Regions from separate parts of the Bacillus sp. AFS031507 genome, predicted to be linked through region 1. Evidence: riboswitches for the same ligand, from Rfam matches in the RefSeq annotation. Region 1 holds a riboswitch; each other region holds the start of a gene.
The links. A riboswitch is a leader RNA that binds a small molecule or an ion and turns the genes downstream of it on or off. The one in region 1 is predicted to bind S-adenosylmethionine.

Region 1 (2,275 bases):
TTTTCCTCCAGAAGAAGTATTAGAATATGAGCTATGGAAAGAGCCATTAGAAGATCCGAGTATTCGCGTGTTTGTTGCTGTCGATGGAGACGAAGTCACAGGAGCAACTGAATATCGTTATTATCCGGATTGGAATATTGCTATGACAGATTTTACAATCATCAGTAAACCAGGCTTAAGCCTTGGCCGTTTTTTAGCGCATAACCGTTTAAAGGATTTACAACAATTAGCTAAAGAAAATGGTAACGAGCTATTCGGGATGTTTGCAGAAATATACGATCCGTACCGGGTTGAACAACACGAATTTGGTGGAGTAAAGGTTATGGATCCATATGTCCGACGTGAAGTTCTCTCCCATTTGGGTTATAAACGCATTGATTTTTCATATGTTCATCCTTCCTGGAAAAACAATGGGGAAGCTGTAGCAGGTCTAGATTTATGTTTCATGCCAATTCAAGATGAAGGACTTAATTCACTACCAGCAAACCTGGTAAAGGATTTTCTGACGACATACTATTCAATTCTTACAAATAAGCCGAAGGATTGGCTCGAAATGATAGATCGACTGGGGAAAAAGGAATTTGTCTCCCTATTACCACTTTAATAAAAAGAAATTTCAAATAATATTGACAACTATCTTGGAATCAACTAGAATTCTCTTTATAACTTGGAAATTTAATGAAAAACTAACTAAATAAAACTCTTATCCAGAGCGGCGGAGGGACTAGGCCCGATGAAGCCCGGCAACCATCAAGGTAATTCTTGAAAAGGTGCTAATTCCTGCAGGTTATTTTTAACCTGACAGATAAGAGGAGGAAATCTACCCTCTTCTTATGAAGAGGGTTTTTCTTATTTATATGATATTAAAAGAAACAACCTATTGGTCATGTCTAATATTATTTAAGGGGTGGAAAGCATGTCTGTCATTAAAGTGGCAATTCTAGGCTTTGGTACAGTGGGTGAAGGGGTATATAAAACAATACAATCCCACGCTGATGAACTAACTAATGTTTTAGGAAGAAAAGTAGAAGTAGCTGCAGTGCTAATAAAAAATAAACAAAAAACAAGAGACATAAGTGAAGATGTTTTAATAACTACAGATTTTGCCGAAATTCTTAAACTACCTCAACTGGATGTTGTTGTCGAAGCAATAGTCGACAAAGAACAACCCTTTACTTTTTTAAAACAAGCTATACAAAGTGGTTGCCACATAATCACAGCAAATAAAGAGATGTTTGCACATCACGGTAATGAGCTGCTCAAGCTAGCAGAGAGTCATAAAGTTTCAGTCGGTTTCGAAGCAACAGTTGCGGGAGGAATTCCAGTTATTCAAACCCTTAGGCAGCTATTAAATGTTAACCGTGTTCGTACCGTACAAGGCATTCTTAACGGGACATCAAATTTCATTCTTACTGAAATGCGGGAGAAAAAACAGTCCTTTGTTGCTGCGCTTAGTTTAGCACAAGGGAAGGGGTATGCTGAAGCGGATCCAACCAACGATGTGGAGGGGTTTGATGCTTTTTATAAAACAATAATTCTCAGCAGAATAGCTTTTGGTATAGAACCAAATTGGCAGGATGTTGAACGGGAAGGAATTACTTCGATCACAAGTGAATTAATCGAATCAACTGAAAAGCTAGGGTTAAGGTTTAAACATATTGCAAGTATTAATAAGATAGGTGATCAAATTAATGCAACGGTTAGACCGGTTCTTGTTGGAAAGTCGCATCCTTTTTATTCCGTTGAAGGGGTAGAAAATGCGGTAAATATTCATTCTGATATCGTTGGTAGTATTACTTTGCAAGGACCTGGAGCTGGGATGTATCCAACTGCTAGTGCTGTTATCGAAGATTTGGTCTATGTCTGTCAAAATCGGCCTTCAAATAAGAATTTCAAAGAAACAATTGCATTATGTGATGGAGAGAAAAAAGAGGATGTAGAAGGCTTATGGTTAATTCAAGGTCTCTCAAAAAATTATAAAAACCCTTTGATTACATGGATTACTCAAGCTATTGATGAGACAGCCATTATCCGGGCAACAAAGGAAGAAATTGAACGTTTAATTAATGACCAGCAGCCAAGGTGTTACTTTCAAATAATAGGTGAGTATGAAACAGAGAACAAAATTAGTGAGGTAACCTTAGCTGCCCTTTAAGTTAAAGGAATGTAGCGAGCAAGCGGTTATTCCCGAAAGAGCATTTAGGTGCTCTTTTTTTATGAAGAATTACTACTCACTTATGTGTATGGTATTTATTAATATCTATAAAAATATTAA
Region 2 (2,275 bases), on a different contig from region 1:
AATGCTTATTAAATCCGGGGGATACCATCCTTGTACCTGACCCCGGTTACCCGGATTATTGGTCTGGGGTTGCTCTTGCAAAAGCTGAAATGGTTACGATGCCGTTACGAGAGGAAAATAACTTTCTGCCGGATTATTGCGAACTGGATAAGTCTGTTTTATCAAAAGCAAAGTTAATGTTCCTCAATTATCCTAATAATCCAACAGGAGCTACAGCTACTCATGAATTTTTTGATGAGACTATTAAGCTAGCGAGTGATCATGATATTTGTGTTGTTCATGATTTTGCCTATGGTGCTATTGGTTTCGATGGTGAAAAACCAATAAGTTTTATGCAGGTTGAAGGGGCTAAAGAGGTTGGGATAGAGATATATACTTTATCAAAAACCTTTAATATGGCAGGCTGGCGTGTTGGTTTTGCTGTTGGGAATGAGAGTGTGATTTCAAGCATCGAACTTTTACAGGACCATCTTTATGTTAGTTTATTTGGGGCTGTACAAGAGGCAGCGGCTGAGGCTTTAATGGGCCCTCAGGATTGTGTACGGGAACTAAACGATCTTTATGAGCGAAGACGTAATGTATTGATTGATGGGCTTCGTTCATTGGGATGGAATGTCACCGCGCCAAAGGGTTCCTTTTTCGCGTGGCTCAAAGTTCCTGAGGGCAAAACATCTGAGGAATTTGCTAACATTTTACTTGAACAAGCACATATCATGGTTGCACCGGGAATTGGCTTTGGAGAATTTGGAGAAGGATATGTCCGTGTTGGGTTATTAACATCAGAACAACGATTAGCCGAAGCTGTTGAAAGAATTAGTCGTTTGGAAATATTCTGTTAAATCGATTGACATTTTTTATTTTTCTTGCGATAATGCAAATTAAAGTTAAACAACATTATAAATTTAATAAAATACGAATCGTTTTCTTATCAAGAGCAGGCGGAGGGAAAAGCCCGATGAAGCCCGGCAACCGACTTAAACCAGTTTTAGGCACGGTGCTAATTCTTGCAGCAACAAGCTGATAGATGAGAAGATGTTAGTTTGCGGCTAACCTCTTCTTTGTTGAAGAGGTTTTTTATGTTTTTTGAAAGGACGTGTTTTTGAATGTCTAAAATAATTGCTACATATTTACTGCATGATGAAAAAAAGCCAACCAAAAAGGCTGAAGAGATTGCACTTGGATTAACTGTAGGTTCATGGACGAACTTGCCTGAACTAGAGCAAAGCCAATTACGCAAGCATAAAGGCAGTGTGGTATCAGTTGAAACGATTCCTGCAGAAAAAGGTGACCAATCTTTAATCCGCATATCCTATCCAGCGATTAATTTTTCTAATGACCTGCCTGCTATTTTAACAACCGTTTTCGGTAAGCTTTCATTAGATGGAAAAATAAAATTACTAGATTTACAGTTTGATGATGGATTAAAGAGTCAGTTCCCTGGCCCAAGGTTTGGAATTGAAGGTCTTCGGAAGAAATTAAACGTTTATAATAGACCGCTTTTAATGAGTATCTTTAAAGGAGTGCTCGGTAAAGATCTCGCATTTTTAGTTGAGCAATTAAAGCAACAAGCCCTTGGTGGTGTAGATTTTGTGAAGGACGATGAAATCCTTTTTGAAAATGAGCTAACACCATTTGAAAAAAGAATTGTCGAAGGAAAAAAGGCATTGCAAGAAGTATTTGACCAAACAGGACATCGAACTTTGTATGCAGTTAACCTAACGGGTAGAACATCGCAGCTGAAGGAAAAAGCAAGGAAGGCTGCAGAGCTTGGAGCGGACCTCTTACTGTTTAATGTGTTTTCCTATGGCATAGACGTCCTGCAGGAATTAAGAGAAGACGATAAAATTGCCTTACCGCTCATGGCACACCCTGCAGTTAGTGGTGCTTTTACATCATCTCCAGTTTATGGATTATCCCATTCATTATTGCTTGGAAAGTTGCTTCGTTATGCTGGTGCTGATTTGTCGTTGTTCCCATCCCCATATGGAACCGTGGCGTTAGAGAAGACGAAAGCACTGTCGATTGCAAGTGAGTTAACCGTAGAAGATGTCTTTAAAAAGTCATTCCCAGTTCCATCAGCGGGAATTCATCCAGGCTTGGTTCCTTTATTAATTCATGACTTCGGTATTGATTCTGTCATTAATGCAGGCGGAGGGGTCCATGGCCATCCAGATGGTGCACGCGGAGGGGGCCTTGCGTTCCGTCAAGCGATTGATACCAACCTTAAAGGAAAGTTATTAGCCGAAGGTGCAAAACAGCATCCTGAGCTCCATAC
Region 3 (2,275 bases), on a different contig from region 1:
GCGTAAGCAAGTTGAACTTCTACCTTATCAGCAAGGCCAGCAGCCACGATGTTTTTAGCAACATAACGTGCTGCGTAGGCAGCTGATCGGTCCACTTTTGTAGGATCCTTACCAGAGAAGGCACCACCGCCATGGCGAGCATATCCACCATACGTATCTACGATGATTTTCCGGCCTGTTAAGCCAGCATCTCCTTGTGGTCCGCCAATAACAAAACGGCCGGTTGGATTAATAAAGTATTTTGTCTTTTCATCGATTAATTCTTTTGGAACTACCGGATTAATAACATATTCCTTCAAGTTACGTTGAATTTGCTCTAACTCAACTTCAGGATTGTGTTGAGTGGAAATAACAATCGTATCAATGCGTACTGGTTTATCGTTCTCATCATATTCAACCGTTACTTGTGTTTTTCCGTCTGGACGTAAGTAATCAAGAACCTTATCTTTACGTACTTCTGTTAAACGGCGAGCAAGTTTGTGCGCTAGTGAAATGGGAAGAGGCATAAGCTCTTTTGTTTCATTACAAGCAAAACCAAACATTAAACCTTGGTCCCCTGCACCAATTGCTTCGATTTGTTCATCGGACATTTGACCTTCACGCGCTTCCAAAGCTTGGTCAACACCCATCGCGATATCTGGAGACTGTTCATCAATAGATGTTAAAACAGCACAGGTTTCTGAGTCAAAACCGAATTTCGCGCGATTGTAGCCGATGTTTTTAATCGTTTCACGGACAATTTTTGGAATATCCACGTAGGTAGATGTGGTGATTTCTCCTGCTACTAGAACTAGTCCTGTTGTTACTGAAGTTTCAGCCGCAACACGGGCATTAGCATCCCTTGCTAAAATAGCATCTAAAATGGAATCAGAAATTTGGTCACAGATCTTATCAGGATGACCCTCAGTAACTGATTCAGAAGTGAACAAACGACGTTTTGTTGACATCTGAATTCCTCCTATAATATGAGATAATCGAGGTCTTAGGAAGGTTACAGGAATACTTCCTTAAACTTCGAGAATTTGATACGGTACTCATTCCCTTAGTATGTAATAAACAAAGGATTTTTATTAGAGACTCTTTTCATAAAGGACTTATACAAAACAAAAAACCTTACCAGAGAGGAAAGGTTGTTCCGGGCCTTTCGCTCTTATCGTTCAAGGTCAAAGCCTTGCGTCAGATTAGCACCTTCGCATCCTGAAAAGGACCTTTTAAGTGGTCAATCTTTTCATACTGCAGGTTGCTGGGTTTCATTGGGCCTGTCCCTCCACCAGCTCAGGATAAGAGAGTATCCGTTCAAATTAGAATAATATCACACTTCCCAACAATGTCAATGAATTTTTTAAGATATGTCTTTCACAACAAAATGGGAATAATACGAAGTAAGTTAGTCTCTATTTATAAATATTTTTTATATCTTCAATTAAAGTTTTATAATATATAAATTTTGTTAAATAGGATACATCAATTCGACTAATGTGTTATACTTTTTATATTATTAACAACATAAAAACTAAAATAAAGGAAGGTCTCATTAAATGAATTCTGTTGATACTCCTAATGAATTAAATCAATTGTTAAATGAAAGTCATGTTCATGTGCAATTATCTGTTCCTCAATTAGTTGAGAAAGTCTTAACCCGACATGAAGGAGCACTAACTTCTACGGGAGCAATTAGTGTCGTTACTGGAAAATATACTGGCCGGTCTCCACAGGATAAATTCATTGTTTTAGAAGATTCAACTAAAGACAAAATTGAATGGGGCACGACCAATCAACCAATTTCAGAACCGGTTTTTACAAAGCTTTATCAAAAGGTCATAAATTATTTACAACAGAAAAATGAGATCTTTGTTTTTAAAGGATTTGCGGGTGCTGATAAAAAATCACGTTTATCCATCAAAGTCGTAAATGAATTAGCTTGGCAAAATTTATTTGTACACCAGTTATTTATTCGCCCGTCGGATGAAGAACTACTTGCCCATGATGCTGGATTTACCGTTATTTCTGCACCTAATTTCAAGGCAGATCCGGCTATCGATGGCACCAACTCGGAAGCGTTTATTATGATTTCTTTTGAAAAAAGAATTGTTTTAATAGGTGGTACAGAATACGCAGGTGAAATGAAAAAGTCGATTTTTTCTGTAATGAATTATTTACTGCCTGAAAACAATATTTTTTCGATGCATTGTTCTGCAAATGTTGGGATTGAAGGCGATGTTGCTTTATTCTTTGGCTTGTCTGGAACTGGCAAAACAACCTTATCAGCCGATTC

Region 2: it holds a riboswitch for S-adenosylmethionine, as region 1 does, so the genes downstream of both, mtnW (2,3-diketo-5-methylthiopentyl-1-phosphate enolase) here and COE25_RS00155 (homoserine dehydrogenase) in region 1, are expected to answer to the same signal.
Region 3: it holds a riboswitch for S-adenosylmethionine, as region 1 does, so the genes downstream of both, metK (methionine adenosyltransferase) here and COE25_RS00155 (homoserine dehydrogenase) in region 1, are expected to answer to the same signal.

What each region holds. Positions count from the first base shown of each region.
Region 1 is NZ_NUOW01000001.1:28,219-30,493, reverse strand. Features, by position in the region: gene COE25_RS00160 (GNAT family acetyltransferase) at 1-604, shown strand, start outside; SAM riboswitch class I at 701-812, shown strand; gene COE25_RS00155 (homoserine dehydrogenase) at 917-2,155, shown strand.
Region 2 is NZ_NUOW01000013.1:394,884-397,158, reverse strand. Features, by position in the region: gene COE25_RS14545 (pyridoxal phosphate-dependent aminotransferase) at 1-839, shown strand, start outside; SAM riboswitch class I at 923-1,031, shown strand; gene mtnW (2,3-diketo-5-methylthiopentyl-1-phosphate enolase) at 1,104-2,275, shown strand, end outside.
Region 3 is NZ_NUOW01000015.1:9,309-11,583, reverse strand. Features, by position in the region: gene metK (methionine adenosyltransferase) at 1-947, opposite strand, end outside; SAM riboswitch class I at 1,148-1,287, opposite strand; gene pckA (phosphoenolpyruvate carboxykinase (ATP)) at 1,539-2,275, shown strand, end outside.